DNA from 2 places in the Crassaminicella indica genome. Region 2 is predicted to be linked to the other one. Evidence: riboswitches for the same ligand, from Rfam matches in the RefSeq annotation. Region 2 holds a riboswitch; the other holds the start of a gene.

Region 1 (11,394 bases), 180 kb from region 2:
AAGGTAATGGAATGTGTTAAAAATGATATAAAGCCATTAGATATTCTAACAATAGATGCATTTAAAAATGCAATTACTGTAGATATGGCTATGGCTGGTTCTTCTAACACAGTACTACATCTACCAGCAATTGCTCATGAAGCAGGTATATCGTTACCACTTGAATTGTTTGATGAGATCAGTCAAGTAACACCATATCTTACAAAGCTTAGCCCTAGCGGTAAACATCATATGGAGGATCTACATCGTGCAGGAGGAATCCCTGCACTTATGAAGGAATTAACAAAAAAAGGATTACTCAACCTAGATGTAATGACCGTTACTGGAAAAACTGTTGGTGAAAACCTTAAAGATAAAAAAGTACTTGATACTGATATCATTCATCCTATTAAAAACCCTTATAGAAATAAAGGTGGCCTTGCTATATTAAGGGGAAATCTAGCAGTAGATGGAGCAGTTGTAAAAGAATCAGCAGTAGCTGATGAAATGCTGGTACACATTGGCCCTGCAAAGGTATTTGATTCAGAAGAAGCAGCAGTATCTGCAATCTTTAATGGAAAGATTGTAAAGGGAGATGTAGTAGTTATAAGATATGAAGGTCCTAAGGGTGGTCCTGGTATGAGAGAGATGCTATCCCCTACTTCTGCTATTGCAGGTATGGGGCTTGACAAGGATGTAGCACTCATTACAGATGGTAGATTCTCTGGAGCAACTCGTGGTGCTGCTATTGGTCATGTATCTCCTGAAGCTATGGAAGGAGGTCTTATTGGTCTTATTGAAGATGGAGATATCATTCATATTGATATTCCTAATAAAAAATTAGAAGTTAAATTAAGTGAAGAAGAAATACAAAAACGTAAAAATTGTTTTGTAAAGCCTGAACCAAAAGTAAAAAAAGGATATTTAGCAAGATATGCAAAATTAGTTACTTCAGCAAGTACAGGAGCTGTATTAAAATAAAAGCAGTGCAACCTTTTAATAGAGAAGGTTGCACTGCTTTTATTCTTTTGATTGTTCATCTAATCTATCCAATATCAAATTATATCCATCAGCTCCATATGTTAGACATCGATTAATTCTGCTGATGGTCGCTGTACTCGCTCCTGTTATTTCTTCAATCTCATTATAGGTTTTCTTTTCTCTTAAAAGCTTTGCTACTTTAAGACGCTGGGATAATGCTTGAATCTCCTTTATAGTACATATATCTTCAAAAAATCTATAGCATTCTTCTATATTTTTGAGTAATAATATTGCTTCAAACAATTCATCAGTAAACTCATTTTTTAATTTTGACTCGTAAGTCATCATTCCACCACCTTTTCCCTTTATCTAAATAATATTCTATATTTATTTATTATCTCCTTTTTATTGAAATATAATTTTTTAAAAAAACTATTGACACAATTCTAAAAAATCATTATACTTTATATTAATCAAAGCAAAAGTTAATAAACGGATATCTCTTATCCAGAGTGGTGGAGGGACTGGCCCTATGAAACCCGGCAACCGGCATATTTTATGCAGCGGTGCCAATTCCTGCGATACATTGTATCGACAGATGAGAGAAGGAAGCAATTGTTATATATGCCTCTTTCTCAATGAAAGAGGTTTTTTTAACCCCCTCTTTCATCAGCAGGGGTTATTTTATTACTTGTTTGTTTTAGTACTATATAGTTATAAAGAGGTGAAGTTATGATAAAAATTAAGAATTTATCAAAGATTTATACGAATGGAAGAAACCAAGTAGTCGCTCTTAAGGATATATCTTTAAATATTAATCAAGGGGATATTTATGGCATTATTGGTCTTAGTGGTGCAGGAAAATCATCTCTCATTCGCTGTATAAACAGATTGGAAGAGCCTACAAGTGGTGACATATTTGTAAATAGCATAAACTTAATGACTTTAAAAAACAGCGAATTGAGAAATGCAAGAAAAAAAATAGGCATGATTTTTCAAAATTTTAATCTATTGCATAGTAAAAATGTATTTGAAAATATTGCTTTTCCATTAAGACTTGTAAAAACACCTAAAAAAATCATCAAAGAAAAGGTAAATCATCTTTTAGAGCTTGTAGAGCTTTCTGATAAAGCTCATGTTTATCCTTCTCAGTTAAGTGGAGGTCAAAAGCAGAGAGTAGGTATTGCAAGAGCTCTAGCAAATGAACCTGATGTACTCCTCTGTGATGAAGCAACATCGGCACTAGATCCGAAAACTACAAAGCAGATTCTAACATTACTTAAAAATATCAACAAAGAATTTGGATTGACTATTGTAGTCATCACTCATGAAATGGAAGTAATCAAAGAAATATGCAACCGTGTAGCAATTCTTGAAGGTGGATGCTTGATAGAGGAAGGTTCTACTATTGATATTTTCTCAAAGCCCGGCAACTCTGTCACAAAGCATTTTGTAGATCACGATCAAGCTTTACCAAAGCAATATATGAAAGGAAAAGTATTAAATTTATCATTTACAAAGGGCAGTGCAGATAAACCACTTATTTCAAAAATCACAAAAAAATTTGATGTAGATGTAAATATTCTTTCTGGAAAAATTGAATATATCCAAGAAAAGCCCATTGGAAAGCTCACTATTCAAATGAATGTAGATTGCCATAAATTATTAGATATTATATCTTTTCTAGAAAAAAACAATGTAAAAGCGGAGGTGTTAAAGCAATGAATCATTGGATAGAACTTCTTACACCATCTTTATTAGAAACCTTATATATGGTATTTATCTCTGTGATTTTTACAATTATTTTAGGATTGCCATTAGGGATAATTCTTGTTGTAACAGACCAAAATCACATTCTTCCAAATCCATATATTCACAACATACTTTCATATATTATCAATGTAGCTAGATCACTACCCTTTATCATTTTGATGATATTTATTATTCCTTTTACAAGACTTGTTGTTGGAACAACTATTGGCACAACTGCTGCTATTGTTCCATTAGTTATAGCTGCAACTCCCTTCTTTTCACGAGTTGTAGAAACAAGTATAAGGGAAGTAGACTGGGGTGTAGTAGAAGCTTCTATCTCTATGGGAGCAACCCCTCACCAAATAATTTTTAGAGTACTGCTTCCTGAGGCTATGTCATCCTTGATTCTTGGTATTACCATTACCATTATCAATATTTTAAGCTATTCCGCTATGGCTGGAGTTGTTGGAGGAGGTGGTCTTGGAGATTTAGCTGTAAGATACGGTTATCACCGTTTCCAAACAGATGTAATGATTGCTACAGTTATTCTTTTGATTATCCTTGTACAAATCATTCAAACTGCTGGCAATAAAATTGCACAAAGCATCAATAAAAAATAAAAAATTGGAGGTATGCAAAATGAAAAAAAATATTTTAAAAGTATTAGTATGTCTATTAGCTTTATCCTTATTATTTACAGGATGTGCGAAAAAAGAAACACCTACTGCACAACAAAAATCAGACACAATAACCCTTACAATTGGTGCAACACCAGTACCTCATACAGAAATATTAGAATTTATCAAGCCAAAGCTTGAAAAGGAAGGTATAAAGCTAGAAATAAAAGAATTTACAGATTATGTAACACCTAACCTTGCTTTAGCAGAAAAAGAAATCGATGCAAATTTCTTTCAGCACTTGCCTTATTTAGAAACATTTAATAAAGAAAGAGAATTAGATCTTGTAAGTGCAGGAAACGTTCATGTTGAACCTCTTGGTTTGTATTCTAAAAAAATTAAATCTGTTGATGAACTACAAAGCAAAGCTACAATCACTATTCCAAATGATCCAACTAATGAAGGACGTGCACTCATTTTATTAGATGCAAAAGGAATAATAAAATTAAATAAAGATGCAGGACTTGAAGCAACTGAAAAGGACATTATAGAAAATCCTAAAAATATAACATTCAAGCCTGTTGATGCAGCACAGCTTCCTAGAACATTAGATGATGTAGCTGCAAGTGTAATCAACACAAACTTTGCATTAGAAGGAAATCTTAATCCTAAAGAAGATGCTTTACTAATAGAAGGCAGCGAATCCCCATATGCAAATATAGTAGCAGTTCGTCCTGAAGATAAGGACAGCGAAAAAATTCAGAGGCTTATGAAAGTACTACAATCTGAAGATGTAAAAAAATTTATTGAAGAAAAATATAATGGTGCAGTAGTTCCTGCTTTTTAATATAAAAATCATATCTTTCTCATTATGTGAAATAATATTAATGAGGAGATGATCATATGAAAAATGATAAAGGAATTCATTCTGATTCAGAAAGACCACAGGATAGGATTGATGCTACCTACAATAAAGAAAACCATCCTATTATAGAAAAAACGCAAAATGCTTATGTAATGCCTCTTGATATGCAAAGAGATGTGGATATAATTGACACCTTTAGATTTTATGAAGACACCACAAAGGTTACTAAAAAAAGAGATGTGTAATAAGGTGGTCATTGACCACCTTATACCCTATTTATTCCCAAATAAACTATCCTTACAATAATCTATTCTTTACTTTTAACTAATAATAATTGTCTACTCATAAAAATCCCCATAAGCAGTAGCATAACCCATAAAGAAGGTTCATCCATTTCCGTCATATCTCCTATATGAACTGGTTTTTTCCTTGCTAAAATTTGCTTTTGTTTTTCCAGCATAACTTTTTCTTGAGCTTCATTTTCAAGAACTATAAAAGAAGTCATTGGACTCATCACATGAGATATAATACTATTTTTTACAATAGACAAGGACTTTTCAAAATATTTCTCTGGATGAAGCATATAACTCATATACATTCCTTGAAGCATAGCTCCATTTTCCCATTTAGCATTTTTCTCTTCTTTTATATTTACTTCTAATTTATCATCTAAAAGAACTATACTATCTTCCTCTACATCTTGTAAATAATATGCTTTTCCATTTTTATCTTTCCAAACTAATACTGGTATTTTCTCCACTCGATCCATAGTTTTTCTTAACTGACTTGAATACCCTGTAATTTTTCCTTCTCTATCTAAATGATAATAATATACCCCTTCTGGACAAGCAAATGAAAATTCATCTATTTTCTCCAACCCTACTCCTTTACTTATATCATCTGTAACAACAATAATAACTGGATACTCACTGCTATCTTTTACATAATTATCATAAAAAATCTTCTTTATCGTATATTCTAAAAAGAATCCACCTTTTACGTCAATATGTTTTAAATGTTTTTCCCACTCTTTATTATATGAAATCCTTTTTTCTTCAAAGTTTACAGGAATTATTTCTTCTACTTTATTTTCAATATGATAATCTTTAATATAATTCTTCACCCTTTCTATATAGTCATTTATTTTTCCATCACTTTCTTTTGAATAATCTATTAAAAAATAATACTTTTGCTCTCTTGTTGTTCTTTCTAATTTTTTCTTCACTTCCTTTGGAATATAAGCAAGCCCCTTACCTATAATAATTTCTTTTTTATTTAAATGCTTAATATGTTCATCCTTTAAATCAATCCTATGTCCATCAATATTAATAGTGATTGGAGCTTTATGAAGGATTTCTATTCCTGTTTTTCTTATTTCTCCACCATTAAATGGAAATACCTTAAATGCTATTTTATTATTTCCCAAATCTGTTAAAATCCCAGGATCTCTCTTTATAGCTTTTGTATTTTGATAAATCCAATCGGCAGCTCTTTTATCTGCAAGCAAACCGTATTTTTTTTCATTCCCTACATATAAATAATAATTGCTAATATAACTTCCTTTTGGAAGCTTAAATGTTGTGTTAAACTCCTCTTGTTCTCTTCCTCTATTTTCCAACTCAAAATCTATCCAGCTTTTCAGTACCTTTTCTTTTTCATCATATATTGTTTGCGTTTTTATATCTTTGATAAATACTTGATTTTTTGATTGTCTTTCATCATTTAGCACTATATCTGATTCACCTAAAAATACATCCTCAAGCCTTTTTATTTTTTTATTAGATATTGATAATCCATCTAGCACATATTCATTATATAGTGAAGTAAAATAAGGAATATCCGTAGTAAAAACATCAAGCTTATTTCTTTTATTTCCTTTTACATATTTTATATTTTTTAAAGCTCTTTTTACTCCAGCTATGTCTATATGTGCTTCATTTTTATCTTCATAGCTTCTTTGATATGTAAAGGTCAGTGCATTATCTAAATTTTCTTTATCATTTTTTATAATCATCATCATAAATACAGGAATTGTTAAAACCCCTATTAAAAACAATGCAGCTAAAATCTTCTTTTCATAAAAAGCCTTTAAATAATAGTAATCAGACCACAAAGCTTTTACATGTAAAAACATTAAAAGCATTGGCACAAGCATTAAAGCACCACATCCGAAAAAAATCATTCCAATCAATGACAACAGTATATAAGGAAGAAAAACAATGAAAAAGTAAAAGGTAAAAACAAAGGTAATACTTTTTAATACCCACAAAATGAGCCTGATTCTTTTATTCTCCATATCTGGAATTAACATTAATACACCTGTTATCATGGCAAACAGATAAAAGCCAATATGAGAAAAATCTCCAAATATATTTCCAAAGCTTTGATTTAAGCATAACCCTATCAAAGAACCCAAAAGATTCAAAAAAGCTAAATTCTTTTGCCATATATCAGCCCTTTTATTTAAAAGTCTATAAATAATTCGTATGAAGAAAAAGAAAAAAGCTACTATACTCATAATAAATAATATAGGGGTAAGCTTTTCAATAGGAGAATTATCATTCAACAATATATATATAAATACATAACAAAATACTGGAATACCAATCATACTATAAAAGTCCTTTGAATTGCTACCTTTTTCTACTTTCTCAACACTAAAATGAACCAACAACAGCATAGAATGAATAAGCACTGGCATAATAAGTGTTAAAATAGTAATGCTAGGTCTTATACCTAAAAACATATAATCTGGAATATCAGAAGGAATAATGTATGTATCATTGTAAAAATAAACGCTTAAAAATATGGTATATACTATAAAGATCAAAAGAGCACATAATGGCTGTATATCTTTTTTATTTATCCAGTTTCTTATATTCCACAATGTAAATATAATCAACGCTGAACCTAAATAAATTGCTGCTAATCTCCAATACTCTATACTACTTTTAGATAGTTCTGAACTAATCAATCCAAATATTTTAGTAAATAGAATAAAAATAATTATTTGAGGAAGCGTTAACGTTATCAATATAAGGTATGGTTTATATATTTTATTCATGAGATTCATCTCCTTTTTGAAATATTTTTGAAAACAAATAATATGTAATGATTAAATAACTAAAATAAAAAACAACACCAATAGACTGATGCATCAATCTTTCATATTTCATATTAAATGTTATGGTATTCATAATCAAAAAAGCCACTATAATCCTTGAAGCATTTGCAATAATTGTAATAAAATATGCAACAATAAAAAAAATCAATGCTACTAATGATTTATTTTTATTTCGTATCTTAAAAAGAAATGAAAAACTAATCATCAAAAATACCATAATAAAAAAATTTATTCCTGAACATCCTCTGCTTATATGAATTTTAAAATCAGCATTGATAAATCCAATCCCTTCATAATATTTAAAAGCAACTCCTAAAACTAATTCCACAATTTTTGTTACAGGCTTTAAAATAAACAATATGTACTGAAAATCTCCATATTTGAAAATCATTTTTATACATGCAGCTATAAATATAATCCATATATAAACAAACAAATGCAATCCCCCCCATAAATTTACATTTACATTATACACAATCAATTATTATATTTCAATATTTTTTTATTGTTTTTCGATAATATTTTTTCGCTAAATAATAAACCATTAAACTATTTGCTAATTTCGCTGTATCACTATTAGAAAAATAATTTAATTTATAAAATCATATTTTGTAAATATATGGTATAATCGGAATAGTGTAGACTATATTATATCCAATCGCAAAGACAATATATATACTATTAAATATAATATTAAAAACAGATTTAAATACTCTAACTAGATAATATATGAAAAAGAAGAATCAATGTTTTGAATTAATAAAAATAAGCGAACCTCAAGACTAGATTCGCTTATTTTTGAGAAAGAACCTCTTTGACGCTTATCTTATTTTGTCTAAAATCTGAAATATATTAATATACTTTTCTATTTTTTCGACATTTCAATAGATTTTTTTGTACAACTCTGCATTGCTGATATAATAGATGAACGAAATCCTGTTCTTTCAAGAGTAGCTACTGCTTCTATAGTTGTACCTGCTGGAGAACATACCATATCCTTTAATGCTCCTGGATGCTTCCCAGTTTCTAGTACCATCTTAGCTGCTCCAAGTACTGCTTGAGCTGCCATTCTATAAGCTTGATCTCTTGGCATACCATCTAAAACTGCTGCATCTGCCATAGCTTCAATAAACATAAATACATATGCAGGAGACGATCCACTAACAGAAGTTACTGCATCCATCAACTTTTCACTAACTATTTCAACCTTTCCAAAGCTATTAAAAATTTTTACTACCTCATCCACTTCATCAGTTGTTAATTTTTCATTAGGTACAATAGCTGTCATTCCTTCCCCTACTAGAGCTGGGGTATTAGGCATAGCTCGAACCACTTTAACTTTCCTTCCAAAGCTTTCTTCTGTACTACAAATGTCTTTCCCTGCTGCAATGGTTATAATAATCACATCATTCTTTATATAATCTTTTATTTCTTTAATGACTAAAGAATAAATATTAGGTTTTATGGACAATACCAAAATATCAGAAAGTTTTGCTACTTCCTTATTATCCTTTGTTACTTTTATACCACATTCTTTTGCCAGTTCTAATCTTTCTTCACTCAAATCAGACATAATAATATCTACTGCTGAAACTAATTTTGATTTTAAAATACCACCCATGATCGCCTGCCCCATATTCCCAGCACCAATAAATCCTATTGTCTTTTGCACAACAAGCCCTCCTTTATAAAATATTTATAAATAATATACTCCTTAAGCAAAAGTCTGCTCTGTTCTTTCAATAATCTCATCCTGCAATGCTTTGCTCAAATTATTAAAATGATCACTATAACCTGCAACCCTTACGATCAAATCTTTATATTCCTCTGGATTATTTTGTGCATCTATCAAAGTTTTTCGATCAATTACATTGAACTGAATATGATGTCCATCCATATTAAAATATGCTCTAATAAGAGATGCCAAATTTTCTAGTCCCTCCTCCCCTGCTAACACAGAAGGAGTAAATTTTTGATTAAGGAGTGTTCCTCCTGTTCTTAGATGATCCATTTTAGCTGCTGATTTTATAACTGCGGTAGGTCCATTTGTATCTGCTCCTTTAGCTGGGGAAATTCCTTCAGATACAGGCTTTCCATAAAGCCTTCCATTTGCACTTGCCATCATAACCGATCCAAAATATACATGACAAGTAGTTGGCAGCATATCAATGCGATAAACACCGCCCTTCATATTCTTCCTTCCATTTACAATATCATAAAAAGCATTAAAAGCATCTAGCATCAATTCATCTGCATACGAATCATCATTTCCATATTTAGGCGTTTTATTTCTAACAATGTGATGAATCATTTCATGTCCTTCAAAATTATCATCTAAAGCCTTAAGTAGTTCATCCATAGTAAATCTTTTTTTATCAAAAACATTGTATTTAATAGAAGCTAAACAATCTGCTACCGTACCAATACCAACCCCTTGAATATAATTTGTATTATATCTTGCTCCTCCTGCATTATAATCCATTCCCTTATCAATGCAATCACTTGTAATAACAGATAGAAATGGAACAGGCATATTGGTAGCATAGATTTTTTCAATCATGTGGTTTCCTCTTATTTTAATATCTACAAAATGATTGAGTTGTTTTTTAAATGCTTCAAAAAATTCTTCATAAGTTTCAAAATTTCTAGGATCTCCTGTCTTTAAACCTAGCTGCTTTCCTCTTACTTGATCAAAGCCATTGTTTAAAGTAATTTCTAGTATTTTAGGAATATTCAAATATCCCGTTAAAATATATGCTTCTTTTCCATAAGCTCCCGTTTCAACACACCCACTTGCTCCACCTTCTCTAGCATCTACAATATCCTTTCCTGCCCTTAGCATTTCTTGAATCATTGCATCAGTATTATAAAATGCAGGCTGTCCCCATCCTTTTCTAGAAATTTCGCAGGCTCTTTTTAAAAACTTTAAAGGAGTCTTTTTACTAATTTGAACATTAGAACTAGGTTGAAGGAGTTTCATTTCATCCATTACATCTAAAATCAAATAGCTAACATCATTAACTCCATTAGAGCCATCTGGTTTTACTCCTCCACTATTAATATTTGCAAAATCTGTATAAGTTCCACTTTCTTTTAAAGTAATACCAACTTTAGGAGGAGCTGGTTGATTATTAAACTTTACCCATAGACATTCTAATAATTCTTTTGCTTCATCTCGTGTCAATATCCCTTCTTCTATATCCTTTTTATAAAAAGGATATAGATGCTGATCTAATCTTCCCGGACTATAAGCATCCCAATTGTTCATTTCAATAGTTACACCTAAATGTACAAACCAATACATTTGTATAGCCTGATGAAAAGTCTTTGGAGGAAATGCTGGAACAACATCACAATTTTTTGCAATTTTTAAAAGTTCCAATTTTCTTCTCTCATCTGTTTCTTTTGACGCAAGCTTTCTTGCATATGCTGCATATCTTTTTCCAAAGCTTATGATTGCATCACAGCAAATAGCCATAGCTTGAAGCTGGATTTTCTTTTCGTAAGCATTAGGATCATTGAAATAATCTAATTTTCCAATAGCATCTTCAATATCCTTTTTAAATCCAATAAATCCTTTTTTGTATATTTTTCCATCTGCTACTGTATGCCCTGGCCCCCTCTGCTCCATAAATTCTGTAAATATACCACTTTCATAACAATCAATCCATTCTGGAGTCATATGGTCAAAAATTTTCTTCCTGATTGAACGGTCTTTCCAATAAGGAATAATTACTTCTTTTTGAATGCTTTTTACTTCTTCACTTACTTTAAAAGAAATATATTCCCTATTGTTCATTACATCAAAATCTTCTAGTGTATGGCAACAAAGTTCAGGATATGTAGGTGTAGATTGAGGTCCTTCTCCCTTTTCTCCTACAATAAGTTCATCTTCATTGATACAAAGCTTCTTATTCTCTAGAATATGCTTAAAGGTCAATGCCCTAAGAATCGGTATTTCAACTACTCCTGCATATTTTTGATATGCTTCATTTACAAGGACTGCTCTTTCAATACTAATATGTGGTTTTGTAGTCAAACTTTGATGTCTTAGTTTTTTAATTCTTTCATTCATT
Region 2 (11,394 bases):
TATTCATTCGTGTAAAAATAAGAAGAAAATCCTTCTTTTAGGACACCCCTATAATATATATGATGCATATCTTAGTATGAATATCATAGAAAAATTAAGAAAAAATCATCTTCATGTGATGACGCAGGATACTTTTGATACTAGGATTATTAATGAAAAGGCAGCAACAATGGATAAGAAGATGTTTTGGAGCTTTGGAAGAAAAGTATTAGGAGCAGCTCTTTATGCTATGGAACAAAAAGATATTCAGGGGATTATTTATCTATCAAGCTTTGGATGTGGTATAGATTCTGTTATAGCAGATATTATTGAAAGAAGAACAAGGAGAAATGCTGATAAACCATTTATTTTGCTCACATTAGATGAGCATACAGGGGAAGCTGGAATAGATACAAGAATAGAAGCATTTGTAGACATGATTCAATGGAGGGAAAAAAATGAAAATTACATTTCCACACATGGGAAATATGTATCTACCAATTAAAGCTATGTTTGATGATTTGGGAGTAGAGGTTGTTGTACCTCCTAAAAATAGTAAAAAAACATTAGAAATTGGTACTAAATATTCACCTGAGCTTATTTGCTTGCCTATGAAGATCAATTTAGGAAATTATGTAGAAAGTATAGAAAAAGGTGCAGATACTATTGTAGTGACAGGAAGCTGTGGACCTTGCAGATTTGGTTATTTTGCAGAGGTAGAAAAGGAGATTTTAAAGGATTTAGGTTATGATGTGGAATTTGTAGTATTAGAAGCACCTGATGGAGACATAAAGGAATTTTATAACCGAATTAGCAAAATTGCTAATACAAAAAATATGATAAAAATTGCAAAGGCATTAAAGGGTGGTATAAGTGTACTAAAGAAAATTGATAAGCTTGAAGAGCAAGTACTAAAATTAAGACCTTACGAAAAAAATAAAGGAGATATAGATAAAGTTTATAAGAAACTTATAAGCAATCTTGAAAATATTACTGGAGCTCAAAAAATGCTCCAATTGATCAGTCAAGCTCAAAGAGATATAGAAAAAATACCTCTTGATTATAACAGAGATGTTCTAAAGGTTGGGTTAGTTGGTGAAATTTATACAATAATAGAAGATTTTGCGAATATTGATATAGGAAAAAAATTAAACGAGCTAGGTGTAGTAGTACATAAGTCTCATTCTACTTTCAGATGGCTACTAGAGCATCTATTTTACAATAGCATAGGAGGTACAAGAGAAAAGGATATAAGAAAAGCTGCAAAGCCATATGTGAAAACTATGGTAGGAGGGCATGGAAGAGAAACGATAGGAAATACGATTATTTATGCAAAGGAAGGCTATGATGGTGTAATACAAGTAATGCCTTTTACTTGTATGCCTGAGATTGTTGCGATGAGTTTACTTCCTCAAGTACAAAATGAGCATGATATTCCAGTTATGACACTGATTATTGATGAGATGACAGGAGAAGCAGGATATGTTACAAGGCTTGAGGCATATGTTGATCTATTAAGAAACAGGAGGGAAAAATACAAAAATGAAAAAATGCTATCTTGGCGTTGATATTGGCTCTGTGAGTACAAATATTATTGTCATGGATGAAGATGAAAAAGTATTAGACACATTGTATATAAGAACACAAGGAAAGCCTATTGAGACAGTAAAGAAGGGGCTTTCTCAGATGAAGGCAAGACTGGGAAAAGATGTATTAATTTGTGGGGTAGGCACTACTGGAAGTGGTAGAAATCTAGGAGGTATTATTATTGGTGCTGATGCTGTCAAAAATGAAATCACAGCTCATGGTATTGCAGCACTGCATTTTGTCCCTGATGTAAAAACGATTATAGAAATAGGTGGACAAGATTCTAAAATTATTCTTCTTCGAAATGGTGTTTTATATGATTTTGCAATGAATACAGTTTGTGCTGCTGGAACAGGTTCATTTTTAGACAGACAGGCAGAAAGATTAGGCATTCCTATAGAAGAATTTGGAAAGCTTGCACTAAAATCAAAAGCAACTGTAAGAATTGCAGGAAGATGTGCTGTATTTGCAGAATCAGATATGATTCACAAACAACAGCTTGGACATAATCAGGAGGATATTATCAATGGCTTATGTGAGGCGCTTGTGAGAAATTACCTTAATAATTTAGGAAAAGGTAAAGAAATTCAATCACCTGTCATATTCCAGGGAGGGGTTGCTGCCAATATAGGAATTAGAAAAGCTTTTGAAAGAATATTAGGTTGTGAAGTAATTGTACCGAGGTTTGCAAGCGTAATGGGTGCAATCGGATCAGCTCTTTTGGCAAAAAAAGAGGTAGCGAAGAAAGGGACAACGAATTTCAAAGGGTTTGAGGTTGCAGACAGCAATTATACCGTAAAGAGCTTTGAATGTGAACATTGTCCAAATATGTGTGAGGTTGTAGAATTTTATAGAGATGAAATAATTGTTGCAAGATGGGGAGATAAGTGTGGTCGCTGGAGTAACATCAATGTGCAAAGTGAGAAATTGGCACAATAAATGCTTATAAAAATAGCTTCGAGAAAGCTGGTGTGTTTTCTTGAAGCTATTTTTTATAAGCATCTAGTATGATCAACCCACATTCAGTAATTTTGTAATGAGTGCCATTCGAACATATACACCAAGCTTTGCTTGTTCAAAATATACAGCACGCGGATCTTTATCTAATTCATAAGCTATTTCATCGACTCTAGGAAGTGGATGCATAATGATCATGTCTTTTTTTGCATTTTTAATTTGTTGAGAATTTAAAATATAAGAACCCTTTAGCCTGTTATAGTCAGCTTCGTTGAGAAAACGCTCCTTTTGTATTCTTGTCATATATAATATATCTATTTCATCAATTACTTCTTCTAATGTGCTGACTTCCTTTAATAAAACTTTGTTCTGTATAAGCTTTTCTTTGAGTGAATCTGGCAGTGAAAGCTCTTTTGGTGAGATTAAAATAAATTTGTGGAGATTGTATCTTGCTAGTGTTCGAATTAAAGAGTGAACAGTTCTTCCAAATTTTAAATCACCACAGAATGCAACAGTTTGATTTTCAAAAGAAGCTTTATACATATGAATTGTCAGTAAATCCGTTAATGTCTGTGTTGGATGTTGATGAGCACCGTCTCCTCCGTTAATAATAGGGATATGAGCGTATTTTGAAGCCAGTTTTGGAGCACCTGCTTTTGGATGTCTGATAACAGCAATATCTGCATAGTTAGATATAACTCTTATTGTATCTGCAATATTCTCTCCCTTTGAAACGGAACTTGTGGAAGCATCACTAAAGCCTAATACTTGTCCTCCTAATCTTAACATAGCTGATTCAAAACTTAGTCGTGTTCTGGTACTTGGTTCGTAAAAAAGTGTGGCTAAAATTTTTCCTGTGCAGATTGAATTATATTTTTCAGGATTGAGATACATTTTTTTTGCTAGTGCTATGAGTGCATCTAGCTCTTTTTTAGTAAAATCCTCAGGATCGATAAGATGTCTGATTGTTTTCATTTTTATCCTCCTTTTTGGTCTCTCCGAACCAGTTTAAAGGTATTAAAAAACCTTTTAACCATAAGGAAAAAAGGCACAATAAACTATATCCTTTGCTTGCCTTTTTAACCTCACAGGGTTAAGTTAAAGGTCTTTTTTATTGTTAATAGGTTATCATATAAGCTTTTTTATGTCAATGCAAAACTGAGCTTTATGAGAAGGAAAGCTTTATGATAAATATGTTGCTAGCATAAAGGTGTCTACAATAACTTCTGCCATTTTCATTACAAGGCTTAAGCGAATATTGTGGATTGAAAAACAGTCATCCTTGTTGAGTTTATCAACAATTCCAACAATAGACATTTGCCCAACACCAGGTAAATTTTTTCCGACACCCTTTCCTGGAAAAATAGGCCCCCTTTTTATATGGATATTGCCGATGAGTTCTTCACTTCCTAAACAGGCATCTACTGCAATAAAGAATCCATTAGGGTGTTTACCCTTTATTCTTTCTAAAGATTCCTTAATATTTACTGCATGAATAGGATGATCCAAAGTACCATAAACAGGAAATCTAAAGTTTTTATTTTGAAGCAGGGTACCAACTAGAGGACCTAAAGTATCACCAATACAGCGATCGGTACCGATGCATATAATGACTGTATTACTTGAAATTTTTTCTTTTATTAATTCCGATAATATTTGTGAAGCATTTTCATTCGTGTAATGTACGCGTTTTTTATATAGGTATTTATGAAAATCATCCTTCAAAGAGAAAACACCCCCTTATATGATATATATCAAGAGGGGGTGAAAAATATGATACAAAAATTATTTTGCCCAAATATTTAACTGTTCTTTATTATTTAATGCTTTAATAATCCGAGCTTTTGCATTTGGAATATCTTCAGAAATTTGATTTAAAAGGTTTTTCATATATTGTCTTTGTGTTTTTCCGTCTACAGGACAAGGATTTTTCACAACAGGAAGATTATGCTTTTTTACAGCCGAAACAATGTCTTCTTCTGATGCATATATAAGAGGTCTGATGATAGTCAGATTTTTTCTATCTAAAAATGTTACAGGATCAAAGGTACTTATTCTGCTCTCATAAAGCATACTTAAAAATAATGTTTCTACTGCATCATCAGCATGATGTCCTAGTGCAAGCTTTGTTACCCCATGCTCTTTGCAAATGGTGTGGAGCTTTCCTCTTCTCATTCTAGCACACATGGCACAAGGGTTTTTATCTTTTCTATCTTCAAATATCACTTTTCCGATTTGAGTTGGTTGAATTATATAAGGGATATTTAGGTCATGACAGAATTTTTTTAAAGGGGTAAGATCAAAATCATTGAAGCCTAAAGTCAATGTAAAAGCTTTTAATTCGTATTTTACAGGAGAAAAGTATTGAAAAAGCTTTAAAGAATATAAAAGAGCAGTACTGTCCTTTCCTCCTGAAAGCCCAACTCCTACTATATCTCCATCTTGAAGCATATGAAACTGTGCTACAGCTTTTTTTACGCATCCTAGTATTTTTTTCATATTATAAATCCTTTCTTTTATTATATAACTTATCGAATAACTAAAAAGTGGAAAGAAGAAAATAAACAACTCCATATAAATAAAATTATATAAAAATCAACAAAAAATACATATTAAGTTATTATTACAAAAATAGTGCTTCATAAAAGCTATAGCTTGCTATATAATGATTGTAGATATAGATAAACGTATTATTGATTAAAAGATTATTGTGTTTACCGAGAATAAAAAACTATATAGATAGAAGAGGAAGATTTTTATGGAGCAAATACTTACATATATTTCAAATGAAATAATGGTTTTATTAGTAGCAGCAATGCCTCTGATGGAATTAAGAGGTGCTATTCCAATAGGGGTATCTTTGGGAATAACACCTCTTCACGCTACAATATTAGGGTTGTTTGGAAGCATGATTCCAGTTCCTTTTTTATTGCTTTTGTTAAAACCTATTTTTATAAAAATGAAAAAACATCCTTATTGGAGAAAGCTTGTAGATTGGATTACAAAAAGAACATTAAGAAAGACAGAAAAAGTGCATAAGTATAAAAGCTTAGGACTTCTATTGTTTGTAGCTGTACCACTGCCTACTACAGGAGTATGGACAGGAGCTATTGCAGCATCACTATTGAATATTCCATTCAAACAAGCATTTACTGCTATATTTATGGGCAATACTATTGCAGCGCTGATTATTATGACAATTAGCCATGTGGCTGTAAATTTATAAAATGAATAATTTTCCAAAACAAAAAAGTTGACATATTTTTTAAATATGATAGAATTACCTTGATAAATTAAATATAAATCTTGATGCCTTATCAAGAGTGGAGGAGGGACTAGGCCCTATGATTCCCGGCAACCGGTATTTTTACACGGTGCTAAATCCTACAGAATGTAATTTCTGGAAGATGAGGACAAAGAAATTCCAACCTCTTCTTGTGATGAAGAGGTTTTTTTTAAACAGATTTTAGGAAATAATAATTATAATAATTATGAAGGAGGTAAAAAAATGGCAAGAAGATTATTTACTTCAGAATCAGTTACAGAAGGACATCCAGATAAAATATGTGACCAAATTTCAGATGCTATATTAGATGCAATTTTTGAAAAGGACCCTAAAGCTCGTGTTGCAGCAGAAACATCTGTAACAACAGGTCTTGTACTTGTAGCAGGAGAGATTACTACAAATTGTTATATAGATATTCCAAAGGTAGTAAGAAAAACAATAAAAGAAATTGGTTATGACAGAGCAAAATATGGATTTGATTGTGATACTTGTGCAGTGCTTACTTCTATAGATGAGCAATCTCCAGATATTGCTATGGGTGTAGATGAAGCATTAGAAAGAAAAGAAGGAGCAATGGAAGATGCTGTAGAAGCAATCGGGGCAGGAGATCAAGGGATTATGTTTGGGTTTGCATGTAATGAAACACCAGAGCTTATGCCTATGCCTATTGCTCTTGCTCATAAGCTTGCAAGAAGATTAACAGAAGTTAGAAAAAATGGTACACTAGATTATTTGCGTCCAGATGGAAAAACGCAGGTAACTGTAGAATATGAAGATGATAAACCTGTAAGAATAGATACTATTGTTATTTCTACACAGCATAGTCCAGAAGTAACAAGAGAGCAAATTGAAAAAGACTTAATTGAGCATGTAATCAAAAATATTGTTCCAGCTGAACTATTAGATGAAAAAACAAGATACCTTATAAATCCTACAGGTAGATTTGTTATTGGTGGACCACAAGGAGATGCAGGATTAACAGGTAGAAAAATTATCGTAGATACATACGGTGGATATGCAAGACATGGTGGTGGTGCATTTTCAGGAAAAGACCCAACAAAGGTTGACCGTTCAGCAGCTTATGCAGCAAGATATGTTGCCAAAAATATTGTAGCGGCAGGGCTTGCGGACAAATGTGAAATAGAGCTTGCTTATGCAATCGGTGTTGCACAGCCTGTATCTATACTTGTAGAAACATTTGGCACAGCTAAAGTATCTGAGGAAAAATTAGAAGAGCTTGTAAGAAAGCACTTTGATTTAAGACCAGCAGCAATTATTAAAGATTTAGATTTAAGAAGACCAATATATAGACAAACTGCTGCATATGGACATTTCGGCAGAACAGATATCGATCTTCCATGGGAGAAAACAGATAAGGCTGAAATATTGAAAAAAGAAGCACTAGGTGAATAATAAAAAAGATGAGGCGTTTTAAAATGCTTCATCTTTTTTATTGTTTTAAAATAATAGCTTTAGTTAAGGATTGAGGAAGAAGCTTTAAGTTGAAGGACAACTAATTATTAGTCGGAGGCTTTAGTAATTATTTTTACGAGAATATGTATTGAGTTTTATTAAGTAAAAGTCAACTAAGAGTTAAACGACTTTTTCTTTTTTATTTTATAAATTTTAAAATTTCCATAGACCATGGTATTAAGAGGATCGGTCCTCCACAGGGAGGAAGGTATATGGAATATAAAATGAAAAAGCTTATCAATATGTGCAAAGCTGGAGATGAAAAAGCAAAAGAAGAGATGCTTAAAAAGCTAAAGCCTCTGATTTTTGTATCTATTAAGAAATACTATTTTGGGAATGAAGAATGGAATGATTTGCTTCAGGAAGGAGCAGTTAAAATATTAAATGAAATTGAGCGATTTGATGAGGCAAAGGGAGTACCTTTTTTGGGCTATATAAAGCTACAGCTGAAATTTTTCTATATGGAAAAAAGGAAAAAAGTAAGAAAAGAAATTTCTCAGACTGTTGACAAAGTATAAAAAAGCGAGAATTCTTTTTTTTTCAAAAAGGATTTTCGCTTTTTATGTAGAATAAATATATATAGAATAATTTCCCGAAGGGACTGATTGTATTGTTAACTAAGAATAATGGATACCAAAATAGAATTGAAACTGTTATGATTGAGAACCTAGTTTCTGAAGATCATTTGCTTAGAAAAATCAATAAATATATTAACTTTTCATTTATATATGATTTAGTAGAAGATAAGTATTGTTTAGATAATGGAAGACCATCTATTGATCCAGTTGTTTTATTTAAGATGATGTTTATTGGATATCTTTATGGTATTCGCTCCGAAAGGAGATTAATGGAAGAAATCAAATATAATATTGCTTATAGATGGTTTTTAGGTTATGGAATTACTGATGAGATTCCTCATCATTCTACTATTAGTCAAAATAGAAGACGTAGATTTACAGGTACTGATATATTTGAAAAAATTTTTTCAAATATAGTGAAACAAGCAATAGATAATAATTTGGTATTGGGTAAAATACTATACACTGATTCTACTCATCTTAAAGCTAATGCTAATAAAAATAAGTATGAAGAAAAATATATTAAAGTTGAAGTAAAAGAATATGTTGATGATTTAGAAAATGCAATTAATGAAGATAGAATAAATCATGGTAAAAAACCTCTAAAAAAAAAGAACATGAGCCAGAAATAAAGAGAATTAAATCTAGCATTACAGATCCTGACAGTGGTTTTATGCATAGAGATAGAAAACCCAAAGGTTTCTTCTATCTAGAACACAGAACGGTGGATGCAGAGAATAACATTATTACAGGTGTTAATGTTACTCCTGGTAATATTAATGATGCAACACCTTATCTTCAAATATTAGATGAACAAATTGAAAAATATGGTTTTGAGGTGAAATTTGTAGGACTTGATGCTGGATATTTTACTGCTCCAATTTGTAAAGGTTTAAATGATAGAAATATACAGGGTGCTATAGGTTACAGACTTGGACCACATAAAAAAGGAAAGTTTACAAAAAATAGATTTCAATATGTTGATGAATGGGATGTTATAATGTGCCCAAATCTTTATCCAATGCATTATAAAACTACTACCCGTCAGGGTTATAGGGAATATATCAGTGATAAAAATAATTGCTCTGAGTGTCCATATAAAGAAAAATGCTTATATGATGGTAATGAAACTAGAACAATTAGACTCCATGTATGGGAAAAATATAAAGATAAAGTTAAAAGGTTTACTATGTACGATCAGTTAGGGAAGCGGATTTACAAGAGAAGAAAAGAAACCGTTGAGCGAAGCTTTGCAGATGCTAAACAACTGCATGGGCTTCGCTATGCCCGCTTTCGCGGAATTGAGAAAGTCAAAGAACAATGTCTTATGACAGCAGCAGTACAAAATATGAAAAAGATAGCGATGATACTATCATCTCTATCTTTTAATTCTTTTTTGAATGATTATTCTCATAAAATATTAAGCTACGCTTATTTTATATTTAAAAAAGACAAACCACTGAAATTTTTCAATGGTTTGTCAGCAACCTGAGAAAAGAAATTTCTCTTAATAAAGAAATAGATACAGGGGAGGACCATGTATCTTTTATAGATCTATTTGCTAATGAAAAGGTGAATATAGAAGAAGATTTATTAAAATCAGAAAACTACTATTTTTTAGAACAAGGATTAAAAGCTCTGACTGAAAAGGAAAAAAGGATTATTGTCCTTTATTATGGGATGAATTTGAATATGAGGCAAATTTCTAAAGCTTTAGGTGTTCACTATCAGACTGTTGTTAAGACGAAGGAACGAGCATTAGGAAAAATGAAAAATCATTTTTTATAATACTAAAATTTTTTGAAAGGAGGCGAAAATATGGAAGAGATTTATACTCATGTTGCAAACTTAGGATTTCCTATTGCTGTATCAATCTATTTATTAATTCGGATTGAAGGAAAGCTAGAGAAGCTTAGTGCGAGCATCAATGAGTTAACAAAAGCTATTGTCAGTCTAAAATAAAAGAGCGAATAAAATTACTTTATAGGTTGTTTTATAACCCATAAAGTAATTTTATTTTGAATTTAAATGAAAGGGAAGAGATTAAGACTTTTATGCTATAATATACATATCAAATCCTTTAGGAGGACATTATGATCGTAGAAATACAAGGTGTATTATCAGAAATTATTTTTCAAAATGATGCGAATGGCTATACGGTTGCTATTGTTGAAACGGAAGAAGAACAGATAACAGTAGTAGGGTATATGCCTGTTATAAATACTGGAGAAACCTTTTGCTTTTCTGGAAAGTGGATAGTTCATCCTAAATTTGGAGAACAACTGGAGATTATATCTTATAAAAGAATCATGCCAAATACCTTAGAGGGAATTGAAAAATATTTGTCATCAGGTATTATTAAAGGAATTGGACCAAAGCTTGCAAAAAAGATTGTTGAGCAATTTGGAAAAGATACTCTTGATATGATGCAGTATACTCCACATTTATTAACAAAGGTAAGCGGTATAGGGGAAGCAAAGGCACGAAAAATTGCAGAATCCTTTAAGGAACAAAGAGAAATCAGTGAGATAATCCTTTTTCTTCAAGAATATGGTGTAACACCTAATTATGCTATAAAAATTTATAAAAAATATAAAGAAAATACAATTGCATATATACAAGAAAATCCTTACCGTTTAGCAGAGGATATATTTGGAATTGGATTTAAAATTGCAGATGCTATTGCAAAAAGAATGGGAATTGATCCAACTTCACCTTATAGAATAATGTGTGGAATAAAGTTTATACTTACCCAATCTCATCTTGAAGGACACACATATACACCAAGAGAGGAATTAATTGAAGAAACTGCCAAAACATTAGATGTAAAAAAAGAGCTTATAGAAGATGCACTTACTCAAATGGCGTTAAATAATGAAATTCATCTTGAAAACATAGAAGGTAAAATAGTAGTTTATGCTATGTCTTATTTTTATGCAGAGAGCTATGTGTGCAAAAAAATGGTTGAAATGGCTCAAGCATCATTAGAGCCTATTGCAGAGGATTTAGATAAAGAGATTGAAGCAATAGAAGAAAATGAAAAAATATCTTTAGCAAAGAATCAAAAAGAAGCGGTAAAGGAATCTGTAAAAAATGGTATATTGGTTATTACAGGAGGACCGGGAACAGGAAAGACTACAACTATTAACAGTATTATAAAAATGTTTGAAAATCATAATCTTAGTATTATGCTAGCTGCTCCTACAGGAAGAGCTGCAAAAAGAATGAGTGAAGCAACGGGAAGAGAGGCAAAGACGATTCATAGACTTTTAGAATATGCTTATATAGATGAAGAAGTAGGTATGAGCTTTGGAAAAAATGAAGAAGAACCTTTAGCTTGTGATGTAGTGATAATTGATGAAATGTCTATGGTTGATATTCTATTGATGAAAGGTCTGTTAAGGGCGTTGCTTCCGGGGACTAGATTGATTTTAGTTGGAGATGTCGATCAGCTTCCATCTGTAGGTCCAGGAAACGTATTAAGAGATATTATTGATAGTGGGATTATAAAAGTTGTAAGGCTGGATAAAATTT

Evidence for each region. Region 2 has a riboswitch for S-adenosylmethionine ahead of metK (methionine adenosyltransferase). Riboswitches for the same ligand answer to the same signal wherever they lie in the genome.
Region 1: it holds a riboswitch for S-adenosylmethionine, as region 2 does, so the genes downstream of both, KVH43_RS07830 (methionine ABC transporter ATP-binding protein) here and metK (methionine adenosyltransferase) in region 2, are expected to answer to the same signal.

The regions. Positions count from the first base shown of each region.
Region 1 is NZ_CP078093.1:1,643,673-1,655,066, reverse strand. It holds gene ilvD (dihydroxy-acid dehydratase) at 1-960, shown strand, start outside; gene KVH43_RS07835 (YerC/YecD family TrpR-related protein) at 1,000-1,308, opposite strand; SAM riboswitch class I at 1,461-1,565, shown strand; gene KVH43_RS07830 (methionine ABC transporter ATP-binding protein) at 1,693-2,685, shown strand; gene KVH43_RS07825 (methionine ABC transporter permease) at 2,682-3,332, shown strand; gene KVH43_RS07820 (MetQ/NlpA family ABC transporter substrate-binding protein) at 3,352-4,176, shown strand; gene KVH43_RS07815 (hypothetical protein) at 4,233-4,439, shown strand; gene KVH43_RS07810 (MSEP-CTERM sorting domain-containing protein) at 4,502-7,258, opposite strand; gene xrtK (exosortase K) at 7,251-7,754, opposite strand; gene proC (pyrroline-5-carboxylate reductase) at 8,184-8,990, opposite strand; gene hypD (trans-4-hydroxy-L-proline dehydratase) at 9,033-11,394, opposite strand, start outside.
Region 2 is NZ_CP078093.1:1,459,988-1,471,381, forward strand. It holds gene KVH43_RS07010 (acyl-CoA dehydratase activase-related protein) at 1-484, shown strand, start outside; gene KVH43_RS07015 (acyl-CoA dehydratase activase-related protein) at 438-1,547, shown strand; gene KVH43_RS07020 (acyl-CoA dehydratase activase) at 1,522-2,505, shown strand; gene pyrB (aspartate carbamoyltransferase) at 2,578-3,498, opposite strand; gene yyaC (spore protease YyaC) at 3,706-4,248, opposite strand; gene KVH43_RS07035 (tRNA lysidine(34) synthetase) at 4,309-5,022, opposite strand; gene KVH43_RS07040 (COG2426 family protein) at 5,282-5,749, shown strand; SAM riboswitch class I at 5,835-5,937, shown strand; gene metK (methionine adenosyltransferase) at 6,032-7,222, shown strand; gene KVH43_RS07050 (sigma factor) at 7,495-7,800, shown strand; one part of gene KVH43_RS07055 (IS1182 family transposase) at 7,893-8,475, shown strand; one part of gene KVH43_RS07055 (IS1182 family transposase) at 8,475-9,352, shown strand; gene KVH43_RS07060 (sigma-70 family RNA polymerase sigma factor) at 9,379-9,648, shown strand; gene KVH43_RS07065 (YvrJ family protein) at 9,679-9,822, shown strand; gene recD2 (SF1B family DNA helicase RecD2) at 9,957-11,394, shown strand, end outside.